Regions from separate parts of the Ureibacillus sp. FSL K6-0165 genome, predicted to be linked through region 2. Evidence: riboswitches for the same ligand, from Rfam matches in the RefSeq annotation. Region 2 holds a riboswitch; the other holds the start of a gene.
The links. Region 2 has a riboswitch for S-adenosylmethionine ahead of NST00_RS01675 (O-acetylhomoserine aminocarboxypropyltransferase/cysteine synthase family protein). Riboswitches for the same ligand answer to the same signal wherever they lie in the genome.
Positions count from the first base shown of each region.

Region 1: linked by a shared signal. The riboswitch ahead of NST00_RS04850 (bifunctional homocysteine S-methyltransferase/methylenetetrahydrofolate reductase) and the one ahead of NST00_RS01675 (O-acetylhomoserine aminocarboxypropyltransferase/cysteine synthase family protein) in region 2 are both predicted to bind S-adenosylmethionine.

Region 1 covers NZ_JBBOQS010000001.1:969,779-977,729, reverse strand. Annotated here, with positions in the region: gene metH (methionine synthase) at 1-3,252, opposite strand, end outside; gene NST00_RS04850 (bifunctional homocysteine S-methyltransferase/methylenetetrahydrofolate reductase) at 3,245-5,092, opposite strand; SAM riboswitch class I at 5,195-5,299, opposite strand; gene hemG (protoporphyrinogen oxidase) at 5,369-6,769, opposite strand; gene NST00_RS04840 (tetratricopeptide repeat protein) at 7,113-7,951, opposite strand, start outside.
Region 2 covers NZ_JBBOQS010000001.1:343,189-351,139, forward strand. Annotated here, with positions in the region: gene NST00_RS01655 (DMT family transporter) at 1-904, opposite strand, end outside; gene NST00_RS01660 (hypothetical protein) at 1,082-1,312, shown strand; gene NST00_RS01665 (homoserine dehydrogenase) at 1,596-2,582, opposite strand; gene NST00_RS01670 (hypothetical protein) at 2,872-3,261, opposite strand; gene NST00_RS01675 (O-acetylhomoserine aminocarboxypropyltransferase/cysteine synthase family protein) at 3,884-5,185, opposite strand; SAM riboswitch class I at 5,298-5,405, opposite strand; gene NST00_RS01680 (glycerol-3-phosphate acyltransferase) at 5,551-6,195, shown strand; gene NST00_RS01685 (amidohydrolase) at 6,251-7,915, opposite strand.

The sequences.
Region 1 (7,951 bases), 630 kb from region 2:
CCCTTGATATTTTGCAGCGAAACGTTCCTTCATTGTAAAGTCAGTTGGATCTGGGAATCCCCAACCATCACGAATTTCTTGGTGAAGGCGTTCAGCAAATCCTTCTGCAAGTTCTAATGCAGTTGAAAGGAGGGCATGGCTTTCTAAAAATTTGCCTTCTTCTTTTAGTTGATCTGCTTTCTCTTTCGCTCCATGTCCTGCAGTCACTACCATTAACGCTACATAATCCATTTCACCACTATCTACAGATTTTAAGAAATCAGCTAAACAAAGATAAGGTTCCACTTGTTGGCGTGGGAAATGGAATCGCTCAATTTCAGTTTTACTATCTATCGGACTATAAATAACTACATCGTCACCGTCACTTTGAGCAGGGAAGAATTGATACATCCCTGAAGGTTTTAAAACTCCAGAATTTAAAATATCTAGTACTAAATCATATAATTCTATCGCCCGCTCGTCTTTCTCTGCCAACAGTTTTTCCACATTGCCTTTCAAACCTAAATGGTGGCCTAGCAATGTACGCATATTGATATAAGGCAGTAAATGTTGAACAGAGTAATTTTTCTTAATGTGTACTTTCAAATCTCTTGGAACGAAAACCGGTGCATCCTCTACAGTGCGAGCTTTCCTTTTTGAGACTTCTTTTACTGATTGATTTGCCCGTTTTGCATCTGCTTCTAATCGTCTTTCACGGGACTCCCTAATTTCTTTTAATAATACTTCACGTTCATTCGGATCCATTAAACGATTGGCATGCTCTAATCCTTGCATTGCATCCTTAGCATAAATAACTGGTCCATCATATTCTGCAGCAATTTTTGTTTCAGTAAAACGTTTCGTTAAAGCTGCACCACCTACGAGAATCGGGATATTGATTCCTGCTGCTTTAAAGTCTTGAGCGGTTAATACCATTTGTTGTGCAGACTTCACCAACAATCCTGACAAGCCAACTATATCTGGCTTTGCTTTACGAATGGCTTCAATTAATTCGGCAGGCGCCACTTTAATACCCAAATCAATCACTTGATACCCATTATTGCTTAATATAATATCCACTAAATTTTTTCCAATATCATGGACGTCACCTTTTACCGTTGCCAAAATCACTTTTCCTTTTCCAGAACTGTCTTCCACTTTCTCCATATATTGTTCAAGGTGTGCAACCGCAGCTTTCATGACGCCAGCGCTTTGTAATACTTCCGCCACGATTAATTGGTTATCATTAAATAATCGGCCTACTTCAGCCATTCCGTCCATCAACGGTCCATTTATGATATCTAATGGTGTATCAAAGATTTTTCTTGCTTCTTCTAAATCTTCAATTAAACCCTCTTTTGTACCTTCCACGATGTAATAAGCAAGACGTTCTTCCACCGTAGCAGGTAGTTCAACAGTTTTTTCCTCTTTCTTTTTATCACGATAAAATGCCGTAAACTTCGCCAATGTTTCATCGTTTGTATTGAAGATTAAATCATTAGCTAATTGTATTTCTTCTTCCGGTAGAGAGGCATAACGCTCCAATTTTTCTGTATTAACAATGGCATAATCTAAGCCAGCTTGCGTGCAGTGATATAAAAATACTGCGTTTAATACTTCCCTGCCAACCGGTGGGAGACCAAAGGAAACGTTGCTAATCCCAAGAACCGTTAAAGCTCTCGGATATTTTTCCTTTATGAGTCGAATTCCTTCGATTGTTTCTTCTGCAGCGCCAATGTATTGCTCATCCCCAGTACCTACGGGGAAAACTAATGGGTCAAAAATAATATCTTCCGGCGCAATGCCCCATTTTTCCGTTAAAATTTTATAAGAGCGCTCTGCTATCGCCAATTTTCTCTCGCGAGTGACGGCCATTCCCTCTTCATCAATTGTGCCTACAACAACTGAGGCACCATATCTCTTCACGATTGGCAGCACTTTATCAAAACGTTCTTCTCCATCTTCTAAGTTGATGGAGTTGATGATTGCTTTTCCTTGAGAATATTTCAATGCTTCCTCTATCACTCGCTCGTCAGTTGAGTCTATGACTAAAGGTACTTTCACTTTCTTTACCACTTCTTGCATAAATCGGCGCATATCTTCTAGCTCATCTCGGTCAGGGTTCGCTAAACAGATATCAATCACATGCGCCCCGTTTTTCACTTGGGCTCGAGCAATTTCAGCCGCTTCCTCGTATTTTCCATCAATAATTAACTGCTTAAATTTACGAGATCCAATAACGTTTGTTCTTTCACCAATAAATAACGGACGCATTGAATCATCATAAAGCAGCGGTTCAATACCTGATACTGCATGTCCAAGGGATTTTTCCTTCTTCTTTCGAGGTTTATAGCCTTCTACTGCTTCACGGATTGCCTTTATGTGGGCAGGAGTTGTACCGCAGCATCCACCGACAATGTTTAACCAACCTTTTTCAGCAAATCCTTGCAATTTCTTCGATAAAGATTCGGGCGTTTCATGATAATGTCCCTCTTCATCTGGTAATCCAGCGTTCGGATAACAGCTTATATAGCTTGTAGATAATTCGGAAAGCGAGCGAATATGATCCGTCATAAATTCTGGCCCTGTCGCACAGTTAAGCCCAATTGAAATTGGCTTGATGTGTTCAATAGAAATATAGAAAGCTTCTATAGATTGCCCAGCAAGTGTTGTTCCCATTGGCTCAATCGTCGCAGAAACCATAATCGGAAGCTCTTTTCCAGTTTCTTTAAATGCCCGCTTCAAACCAAGGGTTGCCGCTTTCACGTTTAACATATCTTGGCTTGTCTCAAGTAACAATAAATCTGCGCCGCCTTCAATTAGTGCTTTCGCTTGGATATAGAAGTTTTCAGATAGCTCATCAAATGTAATACCGCCCGTTACAGACAATGTTTTCGTCGTTGGACCTATGGATCCTGCAACGAAGCGAGGCCAGTCGCTTGTTGAATATTTTTCAGCTTCTGCTTTTGCAAGTTCTACAGCCCTCTTATTAATTTCTTCTGCTTTATAACCTAATCCATATTCATTTAATACGAGTGGGGTTCCTCCAAATGTATTTGTAGAAATAATATCTGCTCCAGCTTCTAAGTACGCTCGATGGATTTTAGAAATGACATCAGGTCTAGTTAATACAAGGTGTTCATTACATCCATCAAATTCTTCCCCACCAAAATCTTCCGGTGTTAAATTTTCCTGCTGGAGCATTGTTCCCATTGCACCATCGATAATCAATATTCTTTTTTGCAATTGTTCCTCTATTGGATGGTTAACCATTTGCTTTAACTCCTTTATTTTGCTCGTCAAGTTGTTGAATATATTGCAATAGTTGTAAAGTGATTTCATATCGCATAAACGGCGTAATTAAATAAATGCCGTTGAAGTATTTCGTTGCTGTATCTAACAATTCTTTTGCAATTTCTAGTCCTACTTTTGTTTCTTGTTCTTTATTTCCGCTTACTTGTTGCATTCTTTCTAACACATCATCAGATAATTTAATTCCCGGTACTTCATGATGCAAAAATTCCGCATTTTTAAAGCTAGTAAGCGGCATAATTCCTATATAAATTGGTGTATCTAAATGTTTTGTCGCCTCATGAATTTCCACAATTTTTTCCTTCGAATAGACTGGTTGCGTAATGAAATAATCCGCACCATGTTCAATTTTTTTCTCTAGACGGCTGACAGCACGATCTAACACTCTCACGTTAGGATTGAAAGCCGCTGCTACTGAGAAATTCGCTTTTTTTCTTAGTGCTTTGCCAGAAAAAGAAATCCCTTCATTTAACTGTTTAATTAATGATATCAATTCCATCGATGAAACGTCATAAACACTTGTTGCACCCGGAAAATCCCCTACCTTTGTTGGATCACCAGTTACAGCCAACACATCATGAAGGCCAAGAGCATTGAGCCCCATTAAATGGGATTGCAGCCCAATTAAGTTTCGATCTCGGCAAGTAATATGTGGCATTGTGCGTATGCCATATTGCAGTTTTAAAATGGCCCCCATTGCCAAGTTGCTAACCCTTGGAGATGCTAGTGAATTGTCTGCCATCATGATAAGATCTGCCCCTGCATTGTAAAGAGCTTTTGCTCCTTCAACAAACTGTTCAATTTCAAGATGCTTCGGCGTATCCAATTCTACAATGACAGAACGTGCTCTTTTTGCTTTTTCGTGGAGAGGTTCAAAACTATGCGGTTCAGCCTCGCGAATGATTATTTCCCTCTGAGGTTTTGCCTCTTTCTTTTCAACCGGCTGAAAATGAGCAAGCTTCTTTTTCATCGCTTCAATATGTTTCGGTGTTGTACCGCAACATCCTCCAATGAGCCTTACTCCTTCATTGCATAATTCAACCGCTGCCCTTGCAAAATAATCTACTTCTGATTCGTAAACGACACGCCCCTCTTCAATATCTAATAAAGAAGCGTTCGGATAAACAGATAAATACGCTCGTTCAGGAATTTCTACCTGTTCAAAAGCCTGTATTGTGTGGTATGGACCAAGTCGACAGTTCACCCCTACAATATCTGCACCTAATTTTTCTAACTGCTTTAATGCTTCATTCAATTTCATGCCATTCATTAATACGCCCGGCTCTTGCATTGAAACTTGAGCAATGATGGGCATATCCGTCATGGCTCGTAACATTTTTAACGTCTCGCATAGCTCTTCAAAATCATAATAAGTTTCTAACAACAAACCATCTAACTGCCCCGCAATTAGCACTTCTGCTTGTTCACGAACTGCTGCGAGAATTTCATCTAATGTATAATCTACTTTGCGAACACCACGGATACCACCAATCGAACCTAAAATAAACACTTCACTGTTCTTGGCTGCTTGTTTGGCAACACCTATCGCACCTTCGTTAATTTCCACTACTTTTGACTCCAAACCATAACGAGTGAGCTTGATTCGATTAGCGCCATATGTATTCGTTTGAATAACATCTGCGCCAGCTTGTATGTATTCCTTATGAATTTTTTTAATGATTTCCGGTTTTTCAATATTCATTTCTTCGTGACAATTTTCAAGTCCATATGAATATAACAGCGTTCCCATAGCACCATCTGCAACTAACACTTTATGTTTTAACGCATCTAGTAGCCCCATCCGAAATTCCCTCACTTTTCTTTACTTCATAAATTTTCTGTCAATTCATCTAATAGAAAAAGCCTTCTTGCGAAAGAAGGCTTGTCATTTCCTTTAGAAGTCACCTTATCTTTCGGCAATTGCCGCTGGATTTAGCACCTTACTAAAAATTTTTAGTGGTTGCTGAAGCTTCACCGGGCCAGTTCCCTCCACTTCTCTTGATAAGTCATATTCGATTTTAAAATATCAATATAATAACTTACATCATAAAATCAATACTTCATTTTGTCAAGTTAATCAGTCGGAATTATTTAAAAAGTTGTTTATAATTTGTTTTGCTGTTTCTTTCCCGTTATCAATGCATGCACCAATTCCTACGCCGAAATAAGAGCAACCAGCAATGTAAAGATTCGGATAGAGGTTATCTAATTTTGTAATTATTTCTTGCAAAGCTTCATGATGAGCTAAATCATAAGTTGGCATGGCATCGATCCATTTTGTAATATTCACAATGGTAGGTTGTGCTTCTATATTCAAACTGAGTTGAATATCGTTCAAAGCAACCTTTGTTAACTCTTCATCACTCATTTTCACTAATTCTTGGTAGCGAGGATTACTTTCTTTATAAAACAGTCGAACAAGTAGATTTCCTTCTGTTGAAGTATGCTTCCATTTACGGCTTGTCCAAGTAGAGGCATTACATAATAAGTCGCTGTTATAGGAAACGATAAATCCAGTGCCATCCTTAGGCAAAATAGAATCTGGTAGATCGAAGCCTACATACATCGTAATGGCTGATGCATTTTTAAATTTGTTGAAATAAGGATTTAATTCATCATTATTTAAAACTTGCTTCACGACTTGGTTGGGCAATGCTAACACAACAACATCCGATTCCAATTTTTCTCCGTTAGCGAAGGAAATTTCATAACGTTGTTCTTTCTTCTCAACAAGAACTGTTTCAGTATCTTTATATATTTCTACATCCACAAGCAGTTCTTCCATTCGATCAATTAGTTGAGATAGTCCATTTTTAAAAGAAAGGAATTTTTTATTCGCTTCCCGTTCAAACTTTTCCCGATTTGCTTGCAAACCTTTCATTATACTTCCATATTCATTTTTGTAATCAACTAAGTATGGAAGCGTAGAGGCAATGGACAATTTATAAATGTCCCCTGAATAAACACCAGCTAATACAGGAGCTATTTGTTTCTCCACGATTTCTTTTCCTAAAAAGTATTCTAAGAAATCTCCGATGGAACTTTCCTTCGTAAATTTCGTATTCGGTATTTCCTCATCTTTTAACACTCGTTGTTTCCCTTCTTCTGAAATTAATGTGCTCGCCTTTAGGGATTCGAGAGTCATAGGAATGCCAAATACAGAGTCCTTTGGAATCGCATGTAATTCATTATTGGTGTGAATATAAGAAATTCCTGTTTCGTTATATACGACTTCCGATTCAAAATCTAGTTCCTTTACAAGTTCAATTACGCTTGGATATCGTGCTACAATGGAATCTGCTCCCGTTTCCATGATGAATCCTTTTTCACGCGCTGTGTGCATTTTTCCGCCAAGGTACGGATTTTTTTCCACAAGTACTAAACGGGCAGGAATTTCGTTTTCCTTTAATTGTTTTTGTAAATAATACATCGTGCAAAGTCCTGTAATTCCTCCACCGATAACCGTTACCGTTTTCATTCGTTACAACTCCTATAAGATCATTTTACCGTACTTTTAGTATAAACTTTTTTTATAACTCTTTCTGTGTCGGCTTTAGTAAATTTCAATATAGTAAACAACAAATATGCTTTTGACTGTTGAATTTATTTCAAAAGGAATTTTGATAATTTATTCAATTTATTAAACAATAAAAAACAGCCCTTTCCACTATACTACAAAGGACTGTTTCACTATATTCAACTAGTTTTTCATAATCCAACTTTAGAATCACAATCTCTTCATAGCATGTAATGTTCTGTCATCCCCACTACATTACGGAATATGGAATGTAGTAATGCAATACTTTTTAGTGTGCTTATTATTAATTATACTCATTTTGCTTTTGTTGTTTTGCCAGTTCTCGCCAGCGGGCTGCCGCTTTTTTATCTACTTCAACATCAATCCCATTTTCGTAAATATATGCGATATTTAACTTTGCTTGATAATCTCCTAGCAACGAAGCTCTCTTATAATAATAAAGTGCTTTCTTTCCGTTTCTTTCAACACCGATTCCATTCTCATATAGAAACCCTAAATTATAAATTGAATCAATGTGATGGTATTCCGCTGCTTTTTCAAACCACTCAATAGCAAGAGGGACATTCCTCTCCCTGCCCAATAGACCCTCAAAATAGATGGAACCCATTCGATATTGGGCATCGAGATCCCCGCCTTCAGCTGCCTTCAAATAATATTGAAATGCTTTTTCGTCATCTCTATTTACCCCAATTCCTTGCTCATACATAATTCCTAATGTAAACATTGCTTCTACAACATTCTGTTTTGCAGCCACTTCAAACCATTTTAAAGCTTCCTTATAATTTACATTTCCTACTTCACCGTTTAAATACATGTCTGCTAAGTTATTAGCTGCATCAGGATTTCCGTTTTTTGCTGCCTTTTTATATAATGAAAAAGCCATTTCAATATCTTCTTCAACGCCAAGTCCTTCGTAATAGCAATTAGCCAACTGATATTGTGCTTCACTATTTCCCGCTTTACTCGCTTTTTGCAACCAGTAAACAGAAAGAGAATATTCCTCCATGATCCTGTATATATCCGCTAATTCAACCATCGCTTCTACGTTCTTTTCATGGGCAAGTTGGTATATATTTTTCGCTTCTAGCATTTGTTCTTCTGTAAGCAAATGACGCAATTGTT
Region 2 (7,951 bases):
ATACAACATCATTTTGCTGTTGTAAATTTACTTCTTTCGTCTGTTTAACCGATTTTCTACTACCAAGAGTCAGCACCAATATGCCTCCAAGCAGTAACATTACGCCAATCCAACTAGTAGGGCTTAAATATTCTCCAACTAGAAACACGCCGAGTAACGCTGCCGTTAAAGGCTCCGCTAACGATAACGTCACCGCAGAAGAAGAACTGATTTTCTCAAGACCCGCTAAATACAATATGTAAGCTAAACTCGTGGCAAAGAGCCCCATAAAGAGCATAGGCCAAAGATTTTGCGTATTTAACACCCACGAAACACCATTTTGAGAAAAAGGCAGTAAAAATATAGCGGATAACGTAAAGGTTATCGCAACACTTGGTAACGTCTCTTCCCTTTCAGTTAATTGCTTGCTGCTATTCGTGTAAAGAGCAAACATCGAACCAGCACATAGGGCAAGTAAGATTCCTAGAGGATGAATCGTCGTTTCTCCACGATTAACAAATAACAAGATGCAACCGATAATCGCCAGCAACGTGGCAATTCCCCAAACTCGACTTGGGCGACGTTTAAAAATCAACCATTCAATAATTCCTGCAAACACCGGCGAACTTCCAATCGTAACGACCGTCCCAACAGCAACTCCTGTGTAACGAACAGACGTAAAAAATAAACTTTGGAATAAAGCAATTGTCAGTGCAGCTAAAATCGTCCATTTCCAAGACCATTTTTTTAAGTTGATTTTTCGCATCCCGAGGACTGCAATGAGTAATACCCCTCCTCCAATCGCTGATCGTACTCCAGCAACAGCAATCGGTGAAATGCCTTCCTGTAAAAAAGTTTGGGTTGTCCCAACGGTTCCCCAAAACATCGCTGCAAGCAATACAAAGATATATGGCAATATGTTCATTGCATATCCTCCCACTCAAAATACAATTTACTGTAATGCTATCATAATTTTTAATTGGCAACATCGGAATTTTGATTTAAAAAACTCTCCGATTCCCATAATAATATTGTAAAATAAACTTACCATTAGTCAGAAATTTTCTTTAAGGGAAATCATAAATGAAAGGCGGGTCATGTTGTGTACAAAACAGTGAGCGAGACGGCAAAAGATATTTCAATGCCTGAAGAAATGGTCCTGCGTTACATTTATGAAGGGCGTATTAAAGCAGTTCATGATGGAGAACAATTTCTCATCAATAGCGCTCAATTTGAAACATACCACGAACAATTAAAGCAAATAAAGGAAGAGATTGAACTTTGGCGGAACACGCCGATACCAGAAGATATTGACGTCAAAGATGAAGATTAACAAGGGTTGTCAATGCAGCATATTAAAAAATGATCATCCAACCCCACATGGATGATCATTTTTTCTCCAATTATATTTCCTTTCAATGGCTTCATCCCCCTACCATAAAATTAAGACATCATTTCAGATAGCACAATTCTCAATGCTTAAAATAAAATATAAATGTTGATTCTTACGATGAAGTTCATCATATGAATGTTTGAATATAATCTTTAAGATTTATAGAAAATAAAATGCCTCTTAAACCGAAAGTTTTTCAGAAGCATTTCCAGAAGCAACTATTTTATATTGTTACCACAAAACCAGCACGTTTTCCGATAATTTCAGCGTAATCTTCTACCATCACACTTGCAGTTGGATACATTCCAGCACCTGGGCCAACAAGAGTCAGCGTTCCGATATAGTTTGTTTCCATCGTAACCGCATTAAATACATCGTCAATTGGATAAAGTGGGTGTTCTTTATCAACTAGCATTGGTCCAACTTGGGCAAAAATTGTACCGTCTGCTAACTTTTCCACTTCTGCGACGTGACGATACCTTAGTCCTTTTTCAGTTGCCTCTTTCACTTGTTCCGGCGTAATGTCATCGATTCCTATTACTTTTACATCATTCCAGTTCGGCTGCTCACCAAAAGCTAGGGCAGATAAAACCATGAGCTTTTTAAAAGCATCTTGACCCGAAATATCCATAAATGGATCCGCCTCTGCATATCCAAGTGCTTGTGCTTCTTTCAACGCTTCTTCGAAAGACCATCCTTCCGCACGCATTTTTGTTAAAATGTAATTGGAAGTACCGTTTAAAATGCCCTGTATTTTTGAAACATCATTCACAAGCAAAATATTTTTCATAGTTTTAATCACAGGTACTCCGCCTGCCACTGTTGCTTCAAATCCAACAAAAACGCCATTTTGTTTCGCAAGCTCCTGCAATTCAAGTCCGTATTTTGCAAACATGACTTTATTCGCTGTTATAACATGACATTTATTCATAACCGCTTTTTTCAAATATGTGTATGCGGGTTCTTCTCCTACAATGGCTTCAAAAACAACTTGCAACCCTTTAACAGATAAGCAATCATCAATACTATCCGTCAATAGATGTCGCGTTCCTGGAACTCGCTCCTTTGTAGTGTCACGCACTAAAATTTTTGCCACTTCTAGTTCGACACCTAATTTATTACGTAAATCTTCTCGCTTTTCATTCAATATATGATAAATGCCTTGACCTACTGTGCCAAATCCTAAGATGGCCGCCTTGATTGTTGCCATTTCCTTTTCGCCTCCATCTTTCTTTCCATGAAATTACATTGTTGAATAGTGAGTGCAGCGAATTCGTACTACACAAACACTTTCTTCAGCGGATGAAAATAATAAAAAATTCAATATTTTTTGAAACATACAGAAATTTTAACGTATATTTCAAAGGAACTCAAGGGAATTCTACCCAAGAAGGACAATTGTTTTCTTCAGAAGGGCAGATAAATGCATAACTGATTCATTTTTCGTTAAAATAAAAAAGCCAGTACTATATTATTGTACTGACCAGTCATTCATCTTATCATGATGCATGCACTAATAATGCAGTTTGATAGTTACGTAAAATCTTTCTCATCAATCGTTCTTCTTCCGCTGAAAAGGCAGGAACAGCAAAAGGTCTTCTTATCAATTGGAAATCCCCATATGTTAAAAACCATTCTTTTGCAGGTTCTAAAATTGGTTGTTCACCCAATTCTTTATATGCATCGTATACTTCTTTTACTATATACCCGTGTGTTAAAAGCGTATAGGTTTGCTCTTTATACGGGCTGTATCCAAAAACACTTTCCCACTGTTTTTTTACTATTTCAAGCAAATGTTGCAATGATTTTGCATTTACAAAAGTATTCATGTCATTTAATTCGTATATGATATAAGCCGCAAAATTTTGGGCACTATAAATCTTTTTCATAGGATTCAACTCCTTTTAAAGGGGAAAGCCATTAAAGGCTTTCCTTAAACATTTAGGGGGGATTATTGAAAATACCAAATACAATAGCATTCAATCAACTCTTATATACACTATAAATGATTAAACGATAAAATTCAAGTAACCTAATTATTTTACTAGGAATTAATTTTATATATCGAAAATGGGGTGTCTAGAATTGAGAACGATTGGTTCTACCAAAATGACAGATCAGCCTATTTATTAATGTGAATTGTATTCGAATGGGAATACAACTCACATCGTATTAAATTATTTTTGCTACAAATGAGTAGCCTTTCGATTAAGCGCCTTTGAGGAAAATTTGAATTATCTACTGCAAATGAGCAGCCTTACTCAATCAATCATTTTAAGAAACTTTGGATAATTGGATCAGCTGCGAATGAGCAGCACTTTCCTATTAAATTTTCACTGCAAATGAGCATTTTATCTTTTGGACCATAGAGGATTTTAATGTTGCACATGAGCAACCTCTTCTCTTAACGACTATTATGGGGAGCATTTAATGCTTTATTTTTTAACAGCGGCAAATGAGCAGCTATTATTAGCGATTCAATAGCGGTTCTTAGAGGGCTTGAACGAATGATTAAGCCTTATTTACACTAAATTCTGCCTCAGCTTTTGCTAAAGCTTGATCTAAATCTGCAATAATGTCATCTACATTTTCTAAGCCGATGGATAAGCGAATGAGTTCTTCCCCTACTCCAGCAATTTTTAATTCCTCAGCAGATAATTGTTGGTGAGTTGTTGATGCAGGATGAATAATGAGCGATCTTGCATCTCCAACATTCGCTACGTGAGAGAATAATTTCACGTTGTCAATTACCACTCGACCTGCTTCACGACCACCTTTAATTCCGAATGTTACCATTGATCCGTAACCGTTTTTTAAATATTTCTTCGCAAGGTGGTGAGATGGGAAGTTTTCATCCCCTGGATAATTCACATATTCTACGTATGGGTGGTTTTTCAAGAATTCCACAATTCTTTCTGCGTTTTCACCATGTCTTACATAACGAAGATGAAGGGTTTCTAAACCTTGTAAGAAGCTAAACGCTGCATCTGGCCCTAAAGTTGGACCAAAGTCACGTAATAATTGTACACGTAATTTTGTTGCAAAAGCAGCTTCGGCTGTATCAATACCATAACGAATTCCGTGATATGTGTGATCGGGCTCAGTGAATCCTGGGAATCGACCTTGTGTCCAGTCAAATTTACCCCCATCTACAACAATTCCTCCGATTGTTGTACCGTGTCCCCCAATCCATTTTGTCGCAGAGTGTATTACGACGTCTGCTCCAAATTCAATTGGGTTGCATCCATATGGAGATGGGAACGTATTGTCGATAATTAATGGTATGCCATTTTCGTGAGCAATTTTTGCCACCGCTTCAATATCTAAAATATTTAAACTAGGGTTTCCTACCGTTTCAGCATAAATCGCTTTTGTTTTGTCCGTAATCGCTTTGCGGAAGTTTTCTGGATCTCTTTCATCTACAAATTTTGTAGTAATTCCCCAGCGCGGCAATGTGTTTGCAAATAAGTTGTATGTTCCACCATATAAGGAACCAGCTGAAACAATTTCATCTCCTGCATTAGCGATGTTTAAAATGGAGAATGCAATCGCCGCCTGACCGGAAGATAAAGCAACAGCTGCAGTACCACCTTCTAGTAAAGCAACACGCTTTTCAAATACATCTACAGTTGGATTCATAATGCGAGAATAAATATTACCAACTTCTTCAAGAGCGAATAATTTGCGCGCATGTTCTGTGTCTTTGAATGCATATGCTGTTGTGCGATAAATAGGAACAGCAATAGCACCTGTAGTAGGGTCAGGTTGTTGGCCACCGTGAAGTAATAACGTTTCTGGCTTGAATTCGGACATCGTTTTCTCCTCCTAAATAAATAATTGATGGATTTCTTGAGGAGGCATTGAAGTAAAACAAAAACCCTCTTCTTATATAAGAAGAGGGTGTTGTATGCACGTACATTTCCTCCTCTTATCTTTCAGATCAATATGATCTGTAGGATTTAGCACCTTTGCAATTTTCTTGCCGGTTGCCGGGCATCATAGGGCCTAGTCCCTCCGCCTCTCTTGATAAGAGTATTGATTTGATTTCCATCGTTGGATTAACTATAAAACATAGTATGCCACTCTGTCAACTAATTTTTTAAAAAATTTGAAACTATTTTTTATTTTATTGAGTATAATATATTAAAATGCACTTTTCTATAAAGGAGTCCAATAGAATGATAACTGCAGTGATTACATTTCTTATTGTCGGCTATTTTATTGGATGTATTCATGGGTCAAATGCAGCACAATTACTTTCCGGTGTGAATTTAAAAGAAGCTGGACTCGGCAATGCAGGAGCTTCCAACGCTACTCTTACGCTGGGCTGGAAATACGGCATACTTGTTGGATTCATTGATATCGGAAAAGGAGTTTTTGCGATTATCTTAACAAGATATTTTTTAGATCACTATACACTATTTGAAACTGAACAAATCTCAATATTGCTCTATTTGACAGGTGCCGCAGTAATTCTAGGTCATAATTTTCCCATTCATATGCATTTCAGAGGCGGTAAAGGAACTGCTTCCCTCATCGGAATTTTCCTTGCAATCAATTGGAAATTTGGTCTACTTTCTATGATAGCTCTTGTCATAGTTTCCTTATTATCCAACTATTTAATTATCGGTGTATTCTTTTTGTATATCGTTTTTGCTATAAACTCTTTGCTGTTTGAACCAACTATTTGGCCATTTATCATCGTAATATTGCTGTTATTGGTTGCAACGATTTTACATTTAGAAAACATTAAACGCATTAAACTCGGGACAGAACCAACCATCAACGCAGCTTTTAAAAGAGAGAAAGATGAAACCGCATAAAAAAAATCTCCCGTAAAGGTAATACACCTAACAACTACGGGAGGTTCTTTTTATTTCATTCATCGATATGAGAATTATCACGATATATTTCTTTTCCCTTAAAATAAGTTAACACGACTTTCGCTTCACTTATCTCACTAGGAGGTATTTTAAAGATATTTTTATCTAATATGATAAAGTCTGCTTGTTTCCCCACACGAATCTTCCCAATCCATTCTTCTTTTCCTATTTGTCTTGCCGCATAGATGGTGTAACTACGAAGCATTTGTTTCAACGTAGCACTTTCTTTTGGCCATAATGGTTTAAGATTTTTTTCTTCTTTTGCATGAAGTCTAGTCATTCCCGTTTCAATTCCGTATAGTGGATTCAACTCGCCAAAAGGATAATTACTCGAAGATGCAACTGGTAATCCCCGCTCAAAATAGCTTTTCATTCGATGCAAATCTTTTAATTCTTCCACCTTTTCTTTAACTCCCATTGTGTGATAAAAGAGAGATGGCTGAACAGATGGAATCAGACCAAACTTTCGAAATTGGGTTAAATTTTCCCTCGTCATAAAAGGGATATTGGAAATAGTATGCTTGAAATTCTGTTTTCCATTATGCTCTCGAACATATTCAAACACCTTTACAATTTCATCTAATTCCCCATCTGCTTGCACATGTATTCGAAAACCTTCCCGATCTAACAATTCCAACAGTTGATAAAACTTGTCCCTATTCCATGAACCATCTTTTGATAAAACTTCTGCACCATACAATTTCACCGTTTGGTAACTATAATTCTCTCCCTGATACTTATCTCTCCATTCCTTTAACGAATCAATTTGTTCTAATCCTTTAAAAGGATCTACGTATAACCCTAACTCATAGGAAAGCGTCAGCTTACCTTGTTGATCAAGTTCATCAATAGCTTTTAATAAATTTTCCGAATGGTATCGGAACGGAATAAATACTGCCGTAATTCCATATGTTGCCGCTTCTTTTTGAAATTCCAACAATGCTATCTTATATTGTTCTACTGTAAAATCCGGTTGAGGCAAAGATTGGATAACTACTTTAATGAACTGTCCTTGAACTACTCCCAACTCGCCTTTTTCTAAAAGGTCAATTTGTCCTTGTTCCTGTTTTTCTGTTTCTACATCCAATCCTGAAATTTCGATTGCTTTTGAGTTAACCCAAAGCTCGTCTCGATGATTTGAAAAAGCTACAAACGGGATATCTGAAACAAGTTGATCAATTAATTCTCTCGGAGTTTGTCCACTCTTTTGACTCGCTTCTTCCGTCACATTTTGATTCCATCCAACAGCACGAAGCTGCCTTAATTGTGGATTTTGTGAACGATACGTTAAAATCGCTCTTTTATATTGTTCAAAATTTGAGTAAGGGGTTAAGTCCAATAAATACAGTTTCTCGGCTTTTAAATATGCATAATTATGACCGTCAACAAATCCTGGCAATAACAGCTGATTATCTAAATGCATTACTTTCGTTTTTGGACCTTTATAGGCTTGTACGCCCTCCCGATCTCCTACATAAACAAACTTTCCATTTTTCACCGCAATGGCTTCTGCTTTCTCGTTTACTTTGTCGACAGTAAATACTTCAACATTTTCAATTACTAAATCCGCTTGAACAATTTCTTCTTCTGCAACAATTGGTTTGAAATGGAAAGCTACCAAAAATAACACGAGAAGTACGATGAAAATACGTCTTTTCATGTATACCACCTCGCTTCTTTAGGAACGTTATTTCAA